Linked DNA regions of Chlorogloeopsis sp. ULAP01. The protein of the gene in region 1 interacts with the protein of each later gene in a pairwise test. Links are inferred from orthologs where the notes say so. Each region holds a gene or a part of one and is shown in the gene's direction. Other genes may lie near its edges. The genes, in order: leuS and ligA.

Region 1 (10,952 bases):
GTAAAAACACCGGGAACGAAATTCTGCGCCAAGTTAGCACTTTACTCCAAGTCTATGCACCTAATTTTGAGCAAAAATCACACTCTTAGGTAGTTTGTAGAAAATAAGGCAGAGGGCAGATGGCAGGAGGTGAGGCAGCCCTCGTCTTGGACGCCACTTGACGCCAGGTGCTACAACGGGGGGAACCCTCCGAAGTCGCCACCCTACCTTCGGAACCCCTCCGGGCGTCTACAACGGGGGGAACCGAACCCCCGCACGGCGCTTCTCTTTGCAACGCGCTGGCTCCTCTGCCTCCAGCATAGCTGCCTTTCTTCATCTAAGATTACTGAATTCTAAGTCCATATCCTGAATTCTTGATTTTAAAAATTAATAATCATTAATAAACCAGCAACTAATTCCGTACTTCTACTGGTGTCCCTAAATCTACCTGTTTGTATAATAAGCGAACATCAGGATTACGCATACGTAAGCAGCCATGAGACACAGCAGAACCAACTAGCTCGTCATCTGGAGTACCGTGAAACCCAATTTGATTGCGTCCATCTGACCAAAAACCAATCCATCTATCTCCAAGGGGACTGTCAGCTCCTGCTGGAAATACTTTGCCCGTGATCGGATGACGCCAGGCAGGGTTGAGGCGCTTTTGCGAAATCTCGAAAGTACCTGTAGGTGTTTCCCAACCTTTTTTACCAATACCGGTTGGATAACTGGCAATCACCTGACCAAGACGGTAAACATAAACGCGGCGATCGCTTAAATCAACTACTACTTTTGTCTGGGGAGTAGAAGCAGGAAATAAGGGAGCCTTTGGAGTTGAAACTTTAGCCAAGAGTGACTTTATAGGGTGAGAGGCATTAACTTTGCCTGTGTCATTCGGCATCAAGCTCCTTGGCATCTTAACATCTGCTGCTCTGGCTGCACCACTTCCCTGAGTTTCTGAACTAGTAGAAGGTGTCATAGAAGCAGAAATGTGCCAATGGACAGCAAGAGACAAAATTGCTGTGCCAAAACAGAGCAGCATTGCTATACGCGCTACAGATTCATTTCTTGCCATCACCATCGTTCTATATTCTCCAAACTACTCTGTGAACTGAGCAATCTGCTAACACTTTTACCTAAGATACTCTACCTTTTAGGAAAAAGGTGTGCGCGTTGTGTATTTACAGATAGCTGACGCTGAAAACTTTTTTAGATTGCCTGGTTATCCGATTACCAAAAATTTACAAACTTTTATCAGTTCCATCATCTATTTGTTTCTACTCGTGGGCAAACTAGGGCTATACAGATTTTTGCCAACCTCTAGATTTGAAAGATCCAGGTGAAATTAGTCATTCTCCTGGAACCCAACAGGTGCAGCATTCAATCATTAGTATGGTGTGGGCGGGAGAAAGACCATGTTGGAAAAATTATTACTAGCAATAACAATCACATTTTCCCTCAATTTGTTTTTACAAGTTCGCATACCCAATCAACCTGATAGTGGTGCTAATTATCAACATCGACAAGAGCCATCATCAACTATTTTGGTCAGGTTGCCGCAAAAACAACAGTGATTTTTTTGACTCAGCTATAAGTAGAGCAATTCTTACCAACCGCTCTGCCATTGAGTCTAAGCTAAAAGTAAAGCACTTTTGTTAAAAAACCTCAAAATAGACTTGATTGTAAGTGACATAATGGTTCGGATACTAGAAAATTTTAACTTTGGGTTGTTGGTAACTACACTCTGTTGAGTACATCATCATTGCATTTTAGCCAAGAGTAATTAGTCAGTTACTATTAGTGGCACAGGTATAGGTAACGTTACTGTCTACTCTAAAGATGCATCTTGAAAAGTATACAGTGTTCCAGTCATAAATCCGTCACTTACACAAGGAACCTGCTTCAGTTAAGTATGTCTAATAGATAGGGATGATTTAAAGTCAGTACGATCTATGAGTCAGTCGATTACTGTATCCTGGTCAACGGTTGATGCAACACTTCCAGAAGCATTAGTGCAAGTTGACAAACTTTCTAACCACGACCTGATTTTGCGCTGTCAAGCAGGATTGCGTCCCGATCGTGCTGCTTTCGCAGAATTGTTGCGCCGCTATCAATCCCAAGTAGATAGGGTTTTATACCATCTTGCTCCTGATTGGGCTGATAGAGCCGATTTGGCTCAAGAAGTGTGGATTCGAGTGTATAGAAATATTAACCGATTGCAAGAACCGTCTAAATTTCGGGGCTGGTTAAGTCGCATTGCTACCAACTTGTTTTACGACGAGCTGCGTAAACGCAAGCGAGTTGTTAGTCCCTTATCGCTAGATGCTCCCCGTTCGGTGGATGATGGTGAAATGGATTGGGAAATTGCGGGAGACACTCCTGGCCCAGAGGAAGAGTTGACAACTAGAGAGTTTTACGAACAATTGCGAGAAGCGATCGCTGATTTGCCAGAAGTATTTCGTACCACCATTGTTCTAAGAGAAATTGAGGGCATGGCATATGAAGAAATAGCTGAAATTACAGGAGTTTCTTTAGGGACAGTAAAATCAAGAATAGCCAGAGCCAGAGCTAGATTGCAAACTCAGTTGCAAAACTATTTAGATACCTAAGTTTAATTTACGTATCCTCAGGTTTATGGCAAAATTTTATATTTGATTAAGATTTTTAAAGAAAGTGCAGAGAACCTTGGCCAGCAGGAGAAAGAATGATTAATTTCATTAAGTTTGTTCACTCTGTCTACCCGTGCGTGAATTGGTAATAATGTTAAGATGACTACTGATTATCACTTTAACGACCATTCTTGTTTGCAATTCAATGATTTGCCAGACAAGAAGGAAAAGCATACCAATGATTTAGCGGGTGCTATGGATATGGTGAAGCGCGATCGCTTCGAGTTATTGAGTGCTTATCTCGATGGAGAGGTAACAGCAGCAGAACGCAAGCAAGTAGAACAATTGCTGGCAAATGATGCAGATGTTCAACGCTTGTATGACAGACTCTTAAAGCTGCGTCAAGGGTTGCGGACTATGCCACTACCACAGTCTCAGCAGCCTTTAGAGAAAACAGTTCAGCAAGTGATGGGTCGTTTGCACCGCCGGGAGCAAAGAGCCTGGGTGTTAGGAGGTACTGCCATAGCTGCTACTATCATCGGTGCTATATCTGGCCTAGTACCGGGTAGTAAACTGACTGCGCCACAATTGGCTATCAAACCATCAGTAGAACAAACACAACCAAATCCTGAGCCTATTGCTGTTGCACCATTAATGCTGGCTATAAACAACCCGATTATGGCTATTCCTAAAGCAGCAGAAACTTCTCCGGAACATCCAGTCAATCAACAGAAGCAATTTAAATTAGGGGATCTGGAAAACAATTACAATTGAGTATGCAAACGGTGAGGAGTTAAAAATTTTGAATCAAGAATTATGAAACGCTATGGATTTCATAATTCTTAACAGATCGAAAAAATTTATATAGAGACGCTTATATTAACTTATATTAAAAAGCGTCTCTATTTGTAATTATTACTCCAGCAGCCATCAGGTAGAAAAGTTCCTCCTAAGTTGCTAACCAGTTCTGGTGTCATTAAGTATACCCAAACCCAACCAAGCGATCGCCCTTGTAGATCGTATATTTTTATTTGCTGGCGATTATATAAATTTTCGGAAGTAGATCTAGCAGGATAGTAATCTTCGAGTTCGTCTAATTCAGCTAACACATCCACAGAAGAAAATTCCAGTAAATATCCGTAGACTGGCCTATGGCCTAGCGTCATTGCTGGATAGCCTACTGGCAAAGCAAATAATTTACCTAATGCAAAAGCTTCAGTAGCATTTATAACTTTACCTTCGCAGTAGCTTTTATAGTTTGCTTCACCTGGTTTAAGGGTGCCGTAGACAAATACTCGTAACAATCCAGACAAGTTTTTTTTGAATTCAGTCATTGCCTTTTTTATCCAACTTAATTCCTGTGCTTACCATCTAAAATATGGAGGCAGACAAGATTACAGATCCAGTAGGAGAATTTTTGGTGGATTCCCGATATAACCCAGCATCGATTGAGGAAAAATGGCAAACAAAATGGGCTGAACTCGGCTTAGATAAAACTCCCACAGATATAAATCAGCCCAAATATTATGCCCTGTCAATGTTTCCCTATCCATCGGGCAGCCTACATATGGGGCACGTCCGTAATTACACAATTACTGATGTAATTGCCCGTCTCAAGCGTATGCAAGGGTATCGGGTACTGCATCCGATGGGTTGGGATGCCTTTGGCTTGCCCGCAGAAAACGCTGCTATTGATCGGGGTGTGCCGCCAACAAAATGGACATATCAAAATATCGAGCAGATGCGGCAGCAATTACAGCGCCTTGGTTTGTCCATAGATTGGAACTGTGAAGTTGCTACTTGTTCGCCAGATTATTACAAGTGGACGCAGTGGATTTTCTTGCAATTTTACCAAGCGGGTTTAGCTTATCAAAAAGAGGCAGCAGTCAACTGGGATCCTATTGATCAAACTGTATTGGCAAATGAACAAGTTGACAGTGAAGGACGTTCCTGGCGCAGTGGTGCCAAAGTCGAACGGAAATTATTGCGGCAGTGGTTTTTTAAGATTACCGACTATGCCGAAGAATTATTGAATGACTTGGACAAGTTGCCAGGATGGCCAGAACGTGTGAAATTAATGCAAGCTAACTGGATTGGCAAATCCACAGGCGCTTACTTGGAATTTCCCATTGTTGGCAGATCAGAAAAAATCGGTGTCTATACTACACGTCCGGATACAGTTTACGGTGTTAGCTATGTCGTGTTAGCACCAGAACACCCTTTAACAAAGCTGGTAACAACACCCGAACAGCAAGCACCAGTAGAAGCCTTTGTACAAGAAGTTACCAACGAAAGTGAGTTGGAACGTACTGCTGAAGATAAGCCAAAGAGGGGTATTCCGACGGGTGGTAAGGCAACTAATCCATTTACAGGTGAAGAAATTCCGATCTGGATTGCTGACTACGTGCTGTATGAGTATGGTACTGGTGCAGTTATGGGCGTACCTGCCCACGATGCGCGGGATTTCAAGTTTGCTAAAGAACAGAATTTGCCAATTAAGGTAGTAATTGTACCTGAAGGCGGCGATACAGGTGTATCGTTGACAGAAGCATACACTGATCCAGGAATGATGGTGAATTCTAGCCAGTTTAACGGTATAAGTTCCACTGATGGCAAAAAAGCAGTTGTGGAATATGCCGAAAAACAAGGCTTTGGCAAAGAACGAGTACAGTATCGCCTGCGGGATTGGTTGATTTCACGGCAGCGTTACTGGGGCGCACCCATCCCCATTATTCACTGTCCTAACTGTGGTGCAGTGCCAGTTCCAGATCAAGATTTGCCTGTGAAGTTGCCAGAAGATGTGGAATTTACTGGACGTGGTGGCTCACCTTTGGCTAACTTGGAAAGCTGGGTAAATGTACTTTGCCCTACTTGCGGTACGCCAGCCAAGCGGGAAACTGACACGATGGATACATTTATTGATTCCTCATGGTATTTCTTGCGCTTTACTGATGCTAAGAATGAACAGCAGGTTTTCGAGCCTGGCAAAGTAAACGACTGGATGCCCGTAGATCAATACGTAGGTGGAATCGAACACGCGATTTTGCATCTGTTGTATTCGCGGTTCTTTACTAAAGTATTGCGCGATAGAGGTTTGTTGAACTTTGATGAACCCTTCCAACGCCTATTGACTCAAGGCATGGTGCAAGGTTTAACTTACTTCAATCCCAATAAATCTGGTAAAGATAAATGGGTTCCTTCTCATTTAGTCGATCCTGCCAATCCCCGTGATCCCCACACTGGTGAACCACTAGAACGCATTTACGCCACTATGTCCAAGTCTAAGGGTAATGGTGTGGCACCAGAAGACGTAATTGCCAAATATGGTGTAGACACAGCTCGAATGTTTATTCTGTTTAAAGCACCACCAGAAAAAGACTTGGAATGGGATGAAGCGGATGTAGAAGGGCAATTCCGCTTTTTGAACCGAGTTTGGCGCTTGCTAACTGAGTTTATTGCTGTTGGTAGTAACGCTATTAATAGCGTTACTACGAGCAAATTGACAAAAGTCGAGAAAGACTTGCGACGAGCGATTCACATTGCTATCAAAGAAGTCAGTGAAGACGTAGAAGATGAATATCAATTCAACACCGCTATTTCTGAATTGATGAAATTAAGTAATGCCCTCAATGATGCCACTTGCAAAGATTCATCAGTCTATGCAGAAGGGATTGGGACTTTAGTCGTTTTATTGGCACCTTTTGCACCCCATATTGCCGATGAACTTTGGCATTTATTGGGCAATAATAACTCAGTTCACACTGCAAGCTGGCCTAAATACGATCCAGCAGCATTGGTTGCCGATGAAATCACCTTGGTAATTCAGATTATGGGTAAGACTCGCGGTGCGATTCAAGTTCCCGCTCAAGCAGACAAAGTTGAGTTAGAGAAGTATGCCCGTGAATCTGATGTTGGTCAACGTTATATTGAAGGCAAGGAGGTTAAAAAGGTGATTGTGGTGCCTGGTAAGCTGATTAACTTTGTCTTGGGCTGAGTGATGTGTGTCATTTGTTATTGGTTCAGAATTAATTGCAAATGACAGTCAACCAAAGAATCAAGTATAAATAAGTAATACGTAAATGCGCTTGAGAATTTTGCTAACTCAAGCGCATTTAGTATAAATATGAACCAATTCACTTGTTTGATGCAACATTTGAAGTTCGCAATAATCCTTTGTTTATAGTCTATCGCGAAAATAATTTGTGGCAAACATATGGTGAAGTGGTATCACTCCTTGCACAAAATCAAGAATATCTTTTCTGAGATAAAACGGGGACTTAGGTGAGTGACAGTTTCTGAACTGACACTAGTATAACCAAGCAACAAGTGTCTATCTCAGAAGTAAGATATATGGTTATCCTAGCTCAACCCTTAGTAAAAGACGGTATAAGAACTTGCCCATCTCCGTAGCAATATATTACTAAGCGTTTAAAGATTCTGAAGTAAGATAAAAAACATATATGAAAATTTTAGTTCCAGGACGCCTGTGTCTATTTGGTGAACATAGTGATTGGGCAGGAGGCTATCGCAGTCTCAATTCTGAGTTAGAAGTAGGTTGCACGCTACTGGTGGGTACGAATCAGGGGCTATATGCTGAAATTAAGCCACATTCAAATCTACTGATTCTGAGTGCCTGTCTCAGTGGTGGCAGCCGCAAAACCTTAACTCTACCAATGGGAAAACAAGCTTTGCTTGCCGAAGCCGAAAAAGGTGGTTTTTTCAGCTATGCTGCTGGTGTTGCCTACCAACTTCTTGTCAAGTCAGATAAATGTGTGGGCGGGCTAGAAATTGATAATTACCGAACAGATTTACCAATTCAAAAAGGTTTGTCATCGAGTGCTGCTGTTTGCGTTCTGGTAGCGAGGGCATTTAATCTGGTTTATAACTTAAAGATGTCGATCCGAGAGGAGATGGAGTGTGCCTATCTAGGAGAAATTACCACCCCTTCCCGTTGCGGGCGGATGGATCAAGCTTGTGCTTACGGTAATCGTCCCATTGCTATGATCTTTGATGGCGATCGCACTGATATCATCGAACTTAGTGTTCCAACAGATTTGTTTTTTGTGATTGTGGATCTTGGTGCCAGCAAAAATACTCAGGAAATTCTCAGAAAACTGAATGAGTGTTATCCTTTCGCCCGTAATGAAGTACAAGCAAATGTTCAGAAGTATCTCGGTTCTGTCAGCTATCAAATCACCCAAGCTGCTGTTCGTGCCTTGCAAGCAGGTGATGCCCAACAAATTGGCATTTTGATGAAACAAGCACAAGCAGAATTTGATAAACATCTGATTCCGGCTTGCTCTCAAGAATTAACCGCACCAATTCTGCATCAACTGCTAAATTATGAACCAATTCAACCTTATATTTTGGGTGGCAAAGGCGTTGGTTCCCAAGGAGATGGCACAGCACAGTTTATTGTTACAAACAAAGAAAATCAACAAAAATTAATTGAAATTATTGAACGAGATTTTCCACAAATGCAATGTTTAGAATTAACGATTTATGCAGAAAAAACAAGTTAGAAAAGCTGTAATTCCGGCTGCTGGTTTTGGCACTCGATTATTTCCTGCAACCAAAGTTGTTAAAAAAGAACTTTTTCCAATCATTGATAAAGATGGCAGGGCAAAACCTGCCATTCAGCTAATTATAGAAGAAGCCCTGAGCGCTGGCATTGAAGAAATTGCGATTGTCATCCAGCCAGAAGATAAAAGAACTTTTATAGATTTATTTAAATTTCCACCTAAAGCAGAACTTTTTGAGAAACTTTCGCCAGAAAATCAGAAATACAGCAAATATCTGGTGGACATGGGTGACAAAATTAAATTTTTGGTTCAAAAAGAACAGCTAGGCTATGGTCATGCTGTATACTGTGCCAAAGAATGGGTAAATAATGAGCCATTTTTGCTGTTGTTGGGCGACCATATTTATTCATCTGATACAAAAATATCTTGTGCGCGTCAGGTATTAGAAACTTACAAACAAGTTAATCAAAATGTTGTTGGTTTAACGACAATGCCTGCAGATATGCTTTATAAAGCTGGTTGCGTCACAGGGGTTTGGCAACAGAAAAACTCAATTATTTCACTAACGCAAGTATCCGAAAAACCTACTGTTGAATATGCACGTCAGCATTTACGTATTGAAGGTATAGCAGAAGATGAGTTTTTATGCATATTTGGGTTATATGTATTGACGCCGAAAATATTTGATTTACTGGGAGAAAATATTAGTAGTAACTTTAGAGAAAGGGGAGAATTTCAACTCACAACCTGTCTGGATAAATTGCGTCAAGCAGAAGGAATAACAGGATATGTTGTGAAAGGAAAGCTTTTTGATATTGGAATGCCGGATGCTTATTTGCAAACTTTAATTGATTTTAGGAATAGAGGTTAATAGGCGTCTACTTTTTTCAACCTCACCTATAAGAGAGGGCGATCGCACTAATCGCTAGTTAATGGGATCGTTAATAATTCGACCGTCATGCCAAATAGTGTCACGGCACATACACTCAGTAAAAGAGGTATTGTCCAAAACAGCTCCTCTGAAATTGGTTCTTACCATAGAACACAAAGCAATTTCAGCATTTCCTAAGATTAGCTTCCTCGAAAATGGTGTCAGCCAAAGCAGTTTCTTGCAGCAAGGCTCCTTTCAGGTTAGCTTGCCTGAGATTAGCTTTTACCAAACTGGAGAAAGACAAGTCAGTCTCCTCCAAATTAGCTCTCTCCAAATTGGCTCTACTCAGGTCAATCTCCCTCAAACTAGCTTTACTCAAGTTAGCACTACTCAAATTAGCATCACTCAAGTTAGCACAAGGTACTAGCACAATTCCCACAAAATCTCTTTCCCCAGCAGCATATCGCTGCAACAACTCCTCAGCAGTTATCCTCATCTATACACCTCCACAACCATCATGTAATGAAGCGAGCGGTAACGAAAAACGTAGACGCGACAGCGGCTTCCCGAAGGGTACCACAAAGAACACATTAGACGCGGAGCGGCTTCCCGTAAGGGTAGGACGCAAAGAAATAAGAGTTTGAGAGAGTTTTTGCGTAATTCTCAATTTGCAAAGATGTAATGAAGCGCAATAAGTCAATGCATTGAGTCAAGAAGGTTGATTATGTTGGGTTTCGTTCCTCAACCCAACCTACAAGAGAGGGCGATCGCACTACAGGTACTACAGATTCTTCAACCTTCAGCCCAATAGGGTCCAATCTCAACGGAGCCATCAGGCATGACAGTATTGCAGTAGAAAGCTTGATGGTCTTCAATTCCTTTGCTAATAGCTCCTCGGAGGTTAGCGTTTTCCAAGTTAACCCCAGCCATAATAGCTCTTGTCAAATTGGCATTAGTCAAGTTAGCACCATTCAGATTAGCTCCGGCCAAGTAGGTGTAACTCAGGTTGGCACCAGCCAAATTAGCGCTACTAAGATTAGTGCTGACCAATTTAGCTCCAGTCAAATTGGCACCAGCCAAATTAATTCCACTCAAGTCAAGATTACACAATCCGATGTCAGAGAAATCCCTCCTCCCAGCATTGTAGCTTCCAACCAGTTCTGCAACGCTGAGATCGGTACTGAAAAATCTGTTAATAAACTCTATGTCTCCAACTTCTATACGCCGATCCAGTTCTTGGCGCTCCATAATTCTTTTCTCAGATTCTTCCATGCCTCACCTCTTACATCGATTGACGCATATAACTCTAACTCACTCAACCTCTGGAATACACTTTTCGATCCCACCTTCAACATCAACTTCTCTTTCACCGATCTCCCCACAGGACAACTAGCCAAAGCCCAAATCACCCAATTTGACCAATACGGTCGTCCTAACGGTGGAACCATCCTCATCGACGATGACGCTAACGGCATCGGCTGGTTCATCGACACCACCCCACTTGATAACAGCGAATTCACCACATCCCTTACTGACAAAGCATTCCGCGCCACTACCAACTACGGTGACACCCTCACCTACACTTGGAACTTTGGGGACGGCACTGAAATTATTACGAGAAAATCCGTTAGTCAGTTCCTAAATTGACCAACTTATTCAACAAAAGGCACGTTTGCAGTTGGCGATCGCACAGGTAATAGCGAAATAAAAAAATACTGTCTTCCATCTGCCCAAAAAAGAGTGTACCTTTATTAACAACGATTTTCGTTAGCTGGGTTACTTCCAAATAGGGCTAATTCTTGTTAGCTTAGAGGAATGTTAATAAATGCTGAACTTCTGCTGCAATTTCAACGTTGTAAGCGCCGCTCTTATTTAGATATCCACGGCGACTTCAGCCAAACAGATGCTGCTAATGATTTGCTCCTGAAACTGCAACAAGACAAGAGAGTTTATCAGAAAGGTGTTTTGGGG
Region 2 (10,804 bases), on another replicon or contig:
CGTATGCAAAATTTCTCCGTCTAAGGTACTCAGAACCAAACGGTGATGCCCAGAATCGGCAATGAACAATCCTGCTATTGTTGCCAAAACTTTACCGGGAAAAGCTAGCGGTGTAATTAAGGGTTTTTGCTGTTTCTCTAAAGTGAGTTGAAGTTCTTGAAAATTGATAGTGCCTTTTTCTTGGTGTTGGTGAATTAACTTTTCTACCAATTCATCTAAAATATCAAGATTTCCTTCCCCGGATAGGGAGCCAACTACGTATCCTTCTGGATCAATTACGATCAAGGTAGGCCAAGCACGCACAGTATAATCTTGCCAGACTTTAAAACCATTGTCTATTAATACTGGGTGTTCAATGTCGTAGCGTAAGATAGCTTGGCGGATATTCTCGGTTTCCTTTTCGTGATCAAATTTGGCACTGTGTACACCAATAACTGTAAGGCTGTCTTTGTATTTTTGTTCTAAATCTTTCAGTTCTGGTAAGATGTGCAAACAGTTGATACAACAGTATGTCCAGAAGTCTAAAATAATGATTCTGCTCCGGAGTTGTTTCACAGAAAAGGGTTTTTCTGTGTTGAGCCAAGGGTAATTTTGCGGTAATTCTGGCGCTCTGACGCGGGGAGTCATAACAATTAAAATTTAAAAATTAAAAATTTTTAGGGTAGCGATCGCTTACTCTTGACGGTACATCTTTTACATTAGCTATAAATGCTTCAATCGCCATAGCAGCTTTGAGAAAACTAGAAACACTCACCACCACCGAGTTATCAACTTGGATACAACAAGCCAAATTGCAAGCATATCAAGGACAAGTGACTGAACGCATTCCTCAGTTGGCTGTAGCTAATTCTGATTGGTTTGCTGTTTCCATTTGCTGTGCATCGGGGGAAAGTTTCTCAGCAGGGGATAGGGCTTGCTTATTTCCACTGATGAGTGCAATTAAGCCGTTTTCGCTACTGTACTTGTTAGAGCATTTGGGAGCAAAGACGGTTTTGGATTGGGTTGGAGTTGCACCATCGCTTTTAAGATTTAATTCTCTTGAACAGCTACTTGCTGATGACAGACGCCCCCGCAATCCAATGATTAATAGTGGTGCAATTACTCTCGCTGATAAATTACCTGGAGATAATGCCCGCGATCGCACTCAGCGTTTATGCGATTGGCTAAATCAACTGGCAGGTTGTCAACTCAAGTTAGATGAGGTGATGCTTGCTTCTGTACGTTCAGCACCTTCTCAAATTAATCAAGCAATTACCGAAAATCTTGCCCAAGCTAGGTATGTGAAAAATCCAAAAATAGCTCTTGATACTTACGAGCAAATCTGCTGTTTATCTGGGAGAGTTGAGGATTTAGCGCTGCTAGGAAAGCTTTTGGCGTGTGAAAGTAAATTGATTGCACCACAGCACCGCCGCATCGTCAATGCACTCATGTTTACCTGCGGGATGTATGAAGCTTCTTTCCAATATGCTCTAGAGATTGGGCTACCGATGAAATCAGGTATCAGTGGAACACTTTTAGCTGTAGTACCTCATCAAGGAGGAGTCTCTTGCTACAGCCCTCCCTTGGATAATACAGGTAATTCTCCAGGAGCGATCGCTTTTGTTAAGGCTTTATCTAGCGGTTTGGGATTAAGTATTTTTGGGGGCTAGTACAAGAAAGTAGAAGATAATAAGGGTATTTTTTCGGGTTTCTAGTGAAATAATTAATACAAACTGAATTCAATAAATATGCTGGAACAGTATATTTTTTCACTGTGTAAAATTTATATTATTTTCACTTAAGCTGATTTTTTTACAATAATCAAGGATGCGCTGATTAAGCTATTGAATTGATACTTACTAAAGTAGGTATCATAAGCAGAATTTTTTGAATTATCTGTATGCATCTTTGATTGTAAATACTGTTTTTGCTTGCAACATCAAGAGATTTTGCAAGTTGATTTAGGGAATTTTTATCTTTGGTTTATAACCTCTAAACAATTCTAATTTGAATTAACCTTTATGAACACCAACATTGAAGTAGTTTTCAGCTTTGATACTACTGGCAGTATGTATCCTTGCCTAACTCAAGTAAGAAGAAAAATCAAAGAAACAGTGACACGACTGATAGGCGAAATTCCCCATATAAAAATTGGGATCATAGCTCACGGAGATTATTGCGATCAAGGCTCTACTTATGTAATTAAAAACTTTGACCTTTCTAGTGATGTAGATGCCATTTGCGATTTTGTCCAAAATGTAGAACCAACTGGTGGTGGTGATGCACCAGAATGTTACGAACTAGTATTACATGAAGCACAAGATTTAAATTGGTCAGATGCAGCCTCAAAATCACTGGTTTTAATTGGAGATGATATTCCTCATCCACCAGCGCATAATCCCAAAAAATTGAATTGGCGGGAGGAGATTGATAAGTTAGCCAAGCAAGGAATTATGGTTTATGGAGTACAAGCTCTTAACCGTTCCCACGCCACTCCTTTTTATAAAGAACTAGCTGAAAAATCAGGTGGTTTTCATATTAATCTTGACCAATTTTCTTACATTACTGACTTATTTTTAGCAGTTTGCTATCAACAATCTTCTGATGAACAACTACAAGCCTACGAACAAGAAGTAATTAATCAAGGGCGTATGAGTCGTGGATTAAATCAGATATTTAATTCCATGATGAAGCGAGAGGGGACATCTTATTACGAAGCAGCAGATTTACGAGCAGTTTCTCCAGGGCGTTTTCAAGTTTTAGAAGTTGACAAAGATATTTCAATTAAAGTTTTTGTTTTAGAAAATGGTTTAAATTTTAAAGTCGGGCGCGGTTTCTATGAATTCACGAAAACTGAAACTATCCAAGGTTATAAAGAAATAATTTTAATGGAGAGGACGACGGGTGATTTATTTGAAGGGGAAGCAGCGCGAGAAATGTTAGGGCTACCTGTTGGAGGAACAGTTCGGATCAAACCCAGCAACCTGGAAAAATATGCTGTTTTTGTCCAAAGCACCTCTGCTAATCGCAAATTGATGGGCAAAACACGTTTCCTCTATGAAGTAGAGGACTGGCATCGGTAAATTTGATTAAGCTATTAGCTGGAAGTCACTATGCATTAGGGTGCGTTAACGTGGTGTAACGCACCTGTTTGCTGATATTGATTGTTGATGGAGGAGATAGATTTTGGTGGAAGCAATCGCATTGGAAGTCAAACAGCGAATCCAGGAACTCAGACAACTATTGCAGAAGGCAAGCTACGCCTACTATGTCCTTGATTCTCCAATTATGGAGGACACTGTTTACGATCGCCTGTATCGAGAATTGCAAGATCTGGAAACCAAGTATCCAGAATTGGTGACACCGGATAGCCCTACTCAACGAGTGGGCGAAAAACCAGCAACACAGTTTACTTCGGTGCGCCACAATATCCCACTCTACAGTTTAGAAAATGCCTTTAGTGTTGATGAATTACGGACTTGGGATCAACGCTGGCGGCGACAAGTACCTGCTCAAACAGAGGCAGAATATGTCTGCGAACTGAAAATTGATGGCAATGCCCTGGCTTTAACTTACGAAAATGGCGTTTTAACCAGAGGTGCAACCAGGGGTGACGGGGTGATGGGTGAAGATATCACTCAGAATGTGCGGACAATTCGTTCCATTCCTTTACGGTTAAATTTAGAAGGGCTAAAAAATTTTGAACGGGTAGAAGTGCGGGGCGAAGCATTTTTACCTCTGGATGTGTTTAAACAAATTAACGAAGAAAGACAAAAAGCGGGAGAATCTGCCTTTGCCAATCCTCGCAATGCTGCTGCTGGCACACTCAGACAGTTAGACTCTCGGATTGTGGCACAAAGAAGACTAGATTTTTTTACCTATACGTTGCACATTCCCGGTATGGATGATGCAAGTATCGCCAATACCCAGTGGGAAGCTCTAGAGTTGTTACAAAAGATGGGTTTTAAGGTTAATCCTAACCAGCGTTTGTGTTCTTCTGTAGAAGAAGTTGCCCAATATTACCAATACTGGGATACAGAGCGGCTGAATTTACCCTACATGACTGATGGGGTTGTAGTGAAGATAAATTCCTTTAAGCTCCAAGAACAGTTGGGATTTACACAGAAGTTTCCCCGTTGGGCAGTGGCGCTAAAATATGCTGCGGAAGAAGCACCCACCCGCGTAGAAAATATTGCAGTGAATGTGGGAAGAACAGGAGCGCTTACCCCTCTAGCAGAAATGCGCCCCGTGCAACTGGCAGGAACAACCGTTTCCCGCGCTACTTTACACAATGCCGATCGCATTGCTCAGTTAGATATCCGCATTGGTGATACAGTTATTGTTCGTAAAGCTGGGGAAATTATCCCAGAAGTCGTGCGCGTACTTACAGAGTTGCGCCCCCCAGAGACAAAACCCTTTATCATGCCCAGCCATTGCCCCGTGTGCGGGCAACCTGTAGTGCGGGAGATGGGTGAAGCGGTAACTCGCTGTGTCAATGCTTCCTGTGCTGCTATTCTCAAGGGAGCAATTGAACATTGGGTGAGCCGTGATGCTTTGGATATTCGCGGTATTGGCGAAAAATTAGTGCATCAGCTTGTGGATAAAGGTTTAGTGCATTCCGTTGCCGATTTGTATGATTTGAGTGCCGAACAATTGTGTGACTTGGAACGAATGGGCAAAAAGTCGGCAGAAAAATTGGTGGATGTGATCGCTCAATCAAAAAGTCAAACTTGGGCAAGGGTATTGTATGGTTTAGGCATCCGTCATGTTGGTAGTGTTACTGCTCAAACATTGACAGAAAAGTTTAAAAGTGTCGAACAATTAAAGGCAGCACGAATTTCTGATATTGAAGGTATTTACGGTATTGGTGCCGAAATAGCCGAGTCTGTCTATCAGTGGTTCCACATTGATGCAAATCTAACTTTGATTGAACGCTTGCAAGTCGCTGGATTGCAATTTGCCAATAAAGAAGACGATGCAAAAGTGAAGAATGGTAATCAAAAATTAGCTGGTAAAATTTTTGTAATTACAGGTACTTTGCCAACTTTAAAAAGAGATGAAGCAAAAGCATTAATTCAAAAAGCTGGTGGGAAAGTTACTGATTCTGTCAGTAAAAAAACAGATTATTTAGTTGTAGGGGAAGATGCAGGCTCTAAGTTAGAGAAAGCTCAAACTTTGGGAGTTGAGCAGTTGAGTGAAGCTCAATTTTTGGAGATTTTGGAGGGATAATAAAAACACCAGATGCACAAAAGACTCTAGGAGAATAAATTCTGTGGTAAAACTTATTCAACCGTAGGAGTGCAAGTCTTGCGCTCTTACAAATATATTCATGGATATTAATCAACAAAAAGAACAATTTAGCATCACCTATATTAGAGCCAGAAGTTGATAACGACAGTGTAGATTTAAAAATTTACTTCCTCCATTTGGGTGAATCAATCGGGTGATGTACCATGTTACCGTTTTTTGTAGTATGTTTGTAGTTTAGTTGCGCTAGGCGGTAGGTGCGATGACGCTTGAATTTGAATACAGCATACTTGCCAATTCAGAAGATGTGAAACGGTTCGGGAAAATCCTCGAACAGTGTTTTATTGGCACACCAGAAGATGAGAATATCTATATCAACAAAATAGGTGTGGAAAATTTCCGTGTTCTTCATCGACAAGGGCAAGTTGTTGGCGGGTTGGCTCATCTTCCTATGGCTCAGTGGTGGGGTAATCAGAAAGTACCGATGACAGGAATTGCCGCAGTTGGTGTTGCTCCAGAATATCGCGGTACAGGGGCAGCTATTACCTTGATGCGGCAGACAGTTCAAGAACTTTATGCCAAGGATGTACCAATCTCCGTGCTTTTTCCAGCCACACAACGCCTATACCGCAAAGCAGGATATGAGCAAGGAGGTGCTTTTTGTAGTTGGGAAATTACTGCTAAGAGTATTCAATCAACAGAGCAGCCACTTCCTGTTGTAGCTGTTCCGTTTGAGCTTGAGTTATTTAATGATATTTATCAACAACAAGCAAAACTCAACAACGGAAACCTAGACAGATATAAAGCTATTTGGCAGAGAATCATCGAGCCAGACGAGAAGGAAGCAACCTACATTTATGCGATCGCTTCGGCAGATGCTCCTCAAGGCTATATTATCTTCAGTCAACATAGTGCAGAAAATGACACAATCTTGAGAGTCAAAGATTGGGTAATTCTCACAGCTGATGCAGCACGAACTTTCTGGAGTTTTATGTCCAATCATCGATCACAAATTGATAAGGTGCGCTGGAGAGGATCTACAATTGATGCCTTAACATTGTTATTACCAGAGCAAACAGCCAAAATTAGATCTACAAATTACTGGATGTTGCGCGTGCTCAATGTAGTCAAGGCATTAGAAAAGCGGGGTTATTCACCAGGTGTTGAAGCCGAACTGCACTTAGAAATTCAAGATGACTTGTTAGCACAAAACAATGGTAAGTATATCCTTTCTGTTGCCAATGGACGTGGTGAAGTCACAAGCGGTGGTAAGGGTGAGTTGCAAATAGACATTAGAAGATTAGCGCCTCTATATACAGGCTTGTTTACACCAGTGCAGTTACAGCTAGCAGGAAAACTAGATGCGACAGAAACAGCACTGTTTGCAGCCACGCAAATATTTACAGGTGCATCTCCTTGGATGCCAGATTTCTTTTAAAGATTGTTAATTGCTAATTGTTAATTGTTTTTTTGATTAGCTATTAGCCATTAGCCATTAGCCATTAACTTTTATGACTAAAATACATCAAACTTCTGGGCGCTGGCGTTTGGGATTAGCGCTATCAATATTAACTGTTTTATTGTGGGGAATTCTACCAATAGCACTAACGGTAACATTACAAGTACTAGATGTATATACCCTTACTTGGTTCCGCTTTTTTATTTCCTTCGTTTTGCTCGCAATTTATTTAGGTTGGCGAGGAAAATTGCCAACATTGGTACAATTGCGTTTAACTTCTTGGAAGTTGTTAGTTATTGCAACCGTCTTCTTGGCGAGCAATTATATTCTCTATCTCCAAGGATTAGCGCTCACTTCACCCTCCAATGCTCAAGTAATTATTCAATTAGCACCTTTCTTGATGGGTTTGGGAGGTTTAGTAATTTTCCGGGAACGTTACACATTGAGTCAGTGGATTGGTGTAACTATTTTAATTGCTGGTTTTATTCTCTTTTTTCACGACCAACTATTTCAGTCTTTAATCAAAGTTTCCCAATATACTAATTTGCCTATGACAAATACGTCTATACAAGTAAGTAAATTTTTTATATCTCATAACAAAACTATTATTTTTAATGCATCCAAACAATATTTGCTAGGTAGTAGTTTAATTGTATTAGCAGCAGTAACATGGGCAATTTATGCCTTAGCGCAAAAACAGTTATTACAATCTTTATCTTCTACCAGTATCATGCTGATAATTTACGGAGGATGTACTTTATGTTTCTCTTTATTAGCTAAACCACAAATAATTTTTACACTTGATTTGTTTCACTGGGGAATGTTAATTTTTTGTGGTTTAAATACTTTAATTGCTTATGGTGCTTTTGCTGAAGCATTAGAACATTGGGAGGCATCGCGAGTTAGCGCAGTATTAGCTTCGACTCCGATTGTTACCTTCTTATCAGTTTGGATTGTATCAGTTATATCACCTAATTTAATTAATTCTGAGCAAACCACATTTGTAGGAATAATCGGAGCATTTTTAGTTGTAGCTGGTTCGATAGCGATCGCCTTGAGAAGAAAAACTAAATAATTGAAAATTTTTCTGTTATTTTATAGCTATTTCTAGCAAAAAAATAATATTTTTTATATTCATTTTTTATCTGTATAAGCATATATTTTCTTACATTTGTTATGATGTTATTGTTAGTGAAAATTAATTGATTTAAGTGAAAAATAATAAGTAATTAAACTTAGTTATTGCACTAGTCACAAGAACCTGGAGGCAAAGCCTCAGAACCCTTGTTACCAGGTTCAACCTGGTAATAAAAATTAGAGCCTTTTGCTCTCTCAATCTCAGCAGAAAGGTTATTAGTAAGCTTACTTCATTAACTCTGCTGAAGTTCAAATTTTGAGGCGCATGAGATTAATAAAGCCAGGGTGTAAGATTAACTACCAAAATGCACGCCTCGTCCAACAAAATCCACTTGCATAGTTGAACGATGAACAGCTTTTTTGGTAAGTGGACTAGTATCCTAAAAAAAAGTTGGGTATTGCTAGTTCTCTCAATGCTGCTGCCAACTTTTGGATTAAGTTATTCAGCCCTGACAGCACAGCGCATTTATGCATCTTACTCTGTCTTAGAATATTCTATTCCTGTGGCAGATTTGGAAAAATTCGCCAAACATGGTGTAGTTGACGAGGAGTTGGCCTTTTATTTACAGTTTCTCAAGCCCAAACAGATTCAGGAATTACGGCAGGCATTAATTACTCCAATTAAAGTTCATCCGGTAGCGGTTTCGCAATTTCTTTACACGCCGCTCGGAGAATTTTTACTACACAGATTGACAGAAGCAATCAAAACCAAATCTCGTAAACCAAAAGCAGGATTTGCAGCTTTACGGTCAGCGTTAATCTTAGCAGCCAAGGAGCCAGATGGCTTAACGCTCATGAATTTAGTGCGTAAGTATCCTAGTTCCAGCATTCAAATTGATTTAGCGCGCACTCTCAATATAGTAACGGAAGTGGGAAAAATGCTCGCTCAAACCAATCGGGCTGTTGCAGCAGTTTCCGAACAGGAAGCAAAAGAAGCCGCTACAATTCCATCATTATCTAATCTCTCCCACTTACCTGATTTAACAGCTCAGGGAAGATTTGAATTGACAAAACAGACACTAAAGTTTTTCGATCCAGCACGCACAAGACTGCTAGTGACTGATATTTATCTTCCCAACATCCTGACTAAAATACCTGTCATCCTGATTTCTCACGGTTTGGGTACAGACAGCAGTAACTTTCAATATTTAGCTACTCACCTAGCTTCTCACGGTTTTGCCGTTATTGTTCCCAACCACTCAGGTAGCGACACTGAACAATTGCGATCGCTCTCAGATGCCAAAGCTGCTGATGTAGCAATGTCCGCAGAAATTTACCAGCAGCCTCTGGATGTGAAATACATATTAAATCAGTTGCAAGCTGATTCTCGGTTTAACAATCGGCTAAACTTACAACAGGTTGGGGTATTTGGTCAATCTTTAGGCGCTCATACAGCTTTAACCTTAGCTGGTGCAAAAATTAACTTTGAGCAATTAAAAAGAGATTGTAATCAAAAGGTACTCAAACAAACTTGGAATCTGTCGTTGCTACTTCAATGTCGCGCCTTAGCAATACGCGATCGCAACGGCGAAGAACATAACCTGTACGATGAGCGAGTCAAAGCCGTAATTGCAGTTAATCCTATTACTAGCAGTATTTTTGGTGAAGCAGGCTTACGTCAAATTCAAGCTCCAGTCATGATTGTCGCCAGCAGCGATGATGCGATCGCGCCTGCTGCTTACGAACAAATTTTGCCTTTCTCCTGGATTGCCAATTCACAAAAATATCTTGTTCTACTTAGAGGTGGAACACATTTTTCCGTCATTGGTGAGGGTAAAGCAAGCACTGAGCAAGCGACATTTCCTCTAGGTTTGGTTGGAGACAATCCCCAGCAGGCACATCGCTACATAAATGCTTTAAGCTTGCCTTTCTTTAAAAATTATGTGGCTGGAATACCAAAATATTCTCCCTATCTAAATGCCACCTACGCTAAATCTATTTCTAACCAAGCTATGGGTTTGAGCTTGATTCAATCTTTGACGTTTGATGGAAAGTAGAAAGCAAGCAGCTCCTTACAGAAGTCACTACGCGCAAGTGCGTAGATATGGCGTGTTCGTTGTTGGCTTGTTGAGGAAAGAATTCTTCTTCATGCTTGGTAATGAGGCAACGTGCTGCTGTGTGCCTTTCTCTTGATAAAAACTTTATATAAATTCTGGGCAACCGCCTGTATTTTAGGATGCTAAAAGCTTTATCTTAGCGACTGGCAACAGGAATTTGTAGTTAATTTGACAAGAGGACATTTTTTAAGATTTGAAAAAGAATATATCGTTGCTCTCAATTGCTTACGCTCATGTAGCCAACCAACGATATACTTTGCTGTTAAATACACATAAACTTTGATTTTGACTAGATTAACTATGAAGGCAGTCAGCCTAACTGCTTTGTTGCACTTATATGAGAAAGTGCTATATTGAGCTATTGCAAAATCCTCCAAACCGCAAAATTAAATATTAACCCATAAAATTTATATAAAGTTTCAAGTTTGCAGTTCGGAACTTTAACTCTTTTTAACTGAGTTTAGTGCCTTGCAAGAACTCTTGAAGCTTAATTCCTTCGCTCGCTGCCGTCGTTTAATTAAGATATGAGCCGATAGTTGATGTGGTGGAGAAGAGTTCATGCATTTGAAAGTAAAAGAGCAGTTCAAACAAAAGTTAAGCGGTGTTAAACGTTTGGCATTCAAGCCAATAATTCAACCAGGAGATGGAAGTTTAACTGCATCAAAATTCGCCGGAAAACCGTGGCTGAATGCAGATGAAAAATGGCCTGTTTGCCCAAACTGTAATCAGCCTATGCAGTTTTTTCTGCAAATCAATCTTGACGAACTTCCTCAAAATGCAAAAAATATCTTTGGAACTGGAATTTTACAATTATTTTATTGTACTAATGTAATTGAAATTAAGCATGATACAGGATTGTTTGGCACAACAATTGAAGAATGTGAAAAATTAAAGGAATATGCAACCAAAAATCTGCCACTACCAC

Evidence for each region.
Region 2: the proteins of leuS (region 1) and ligA interact in binary tests that used the Escherichia coli proteins (3 or more experiments, as listed by UniProt). The link is inferred for Chlorogloeopsis sp. ULAP01 from one-to-one orthologs.

Annotation. Positions count from the first base shown.
Region 1 is NZ_JAUDRH010000001.1:483,878-494,829, reverse strand. What follows is about bases 3,657-6,782. They hold leuS (leucine--tRNA ligase), read left to right. Parts: upstream 3,657-3,966; coding sequence 3,967-6,582; downstream 6,583-6,782. Other genes in these bases: QUB80_RS02135 (gamma-glutamylcyclotransferase family protein), read right to left, coding at 3,657-3,922. Also shown: QUB80_RS02165 (late competence development ComFB family protein), read left to right, coding at 1-89; QUB80_RS02160 (hypothetical protein), read right to left, coding at 86-316; QUB80_RS02155 (L,D-transpeptidase), read right to left, coding at 392-1,060; QUB80_RS02150 (QAALIT motif small membrane protein), read left to right, coding at 1,395-1,553; RNA polymerase sigma factor SigG, read left to right, coding at 1,932-2,588; QUB80_RS02140 (anti-sigma factor family protein), read left to right, coding at 2,748-3,362; more of QUB80_RS02135, read right to left, coding at 3,491-3,656; QUB80_RS02125 (mevalonate kinase family protein), read left to right, coding at 7,049-8,110; QUB80_RS02120 (UTP--glucose-1-phosphate uridylyltransferase), read left to right, coding at 8,091-8,981; QUB80_RS02115 (pentapeptide repeat-containing protein), read right to left, coding at 9,166-9,477; QUB80_RS02110 (pentapeptide repeat-containing protein), read right to left, coding at 9,774-10,229; QUB80_RS02105 (hypothetical protein), read left to right, coding at 10,396-10,623; QUB80_RS02100 (TM0106 family RecB-like putative nuclease), read left to right, coding at 10,797-10,952.
Region 2 is NZ_JAUDRH010000015.1:119,791-130,594, reverse strand. The notes cover bases 2,711-5,688. They hold ligA (NAD-dependent DNA ligase LigA), read left to right. Parts: upstream 2,711-3,168; coding sequence 3,169-5,208; downstream 5,209-5,688. Other genes in these bases: QUB80_RS26470 (GNAT family N-acetyltransferase), read left to right, coding at 5,489-5,688; QUB80_RS26480 (vWA domain-containing protein), read left to right, coding at 2,711-3,062. Outside these bases: QUB80_RS26490 (thioredoxin-like domain-containing protein), read right to left, coding at 1-627; QUB80_RS26485 (glutaminase), read left to right, coding at 732-1,649; more of QUB80_RS26480, read left to right, coding at 2,001-2,710; more of QUB80_RS26470, read left to right, coding at 5,689-6,664; QUB80_RS26465 (DMT family transporter), read left to right, coding at 6,738-7,760; QUB80_RS26460 (alpha/beta hydrolase), read left to right, coding at 8,170-9,819; QUB80_RS26455 (DUF1963 domain-containing protein), read left to right, coding at 10,438-10,804. UniProt on the Escherichia coli protein: DNA ligase that catalyzes the formation of phosphodiester linkages between 5'-phosphoryl and 3'-hydroxyl groups in double-stranded DNA using NAD as a coenzyme and as the energy source for the reaction.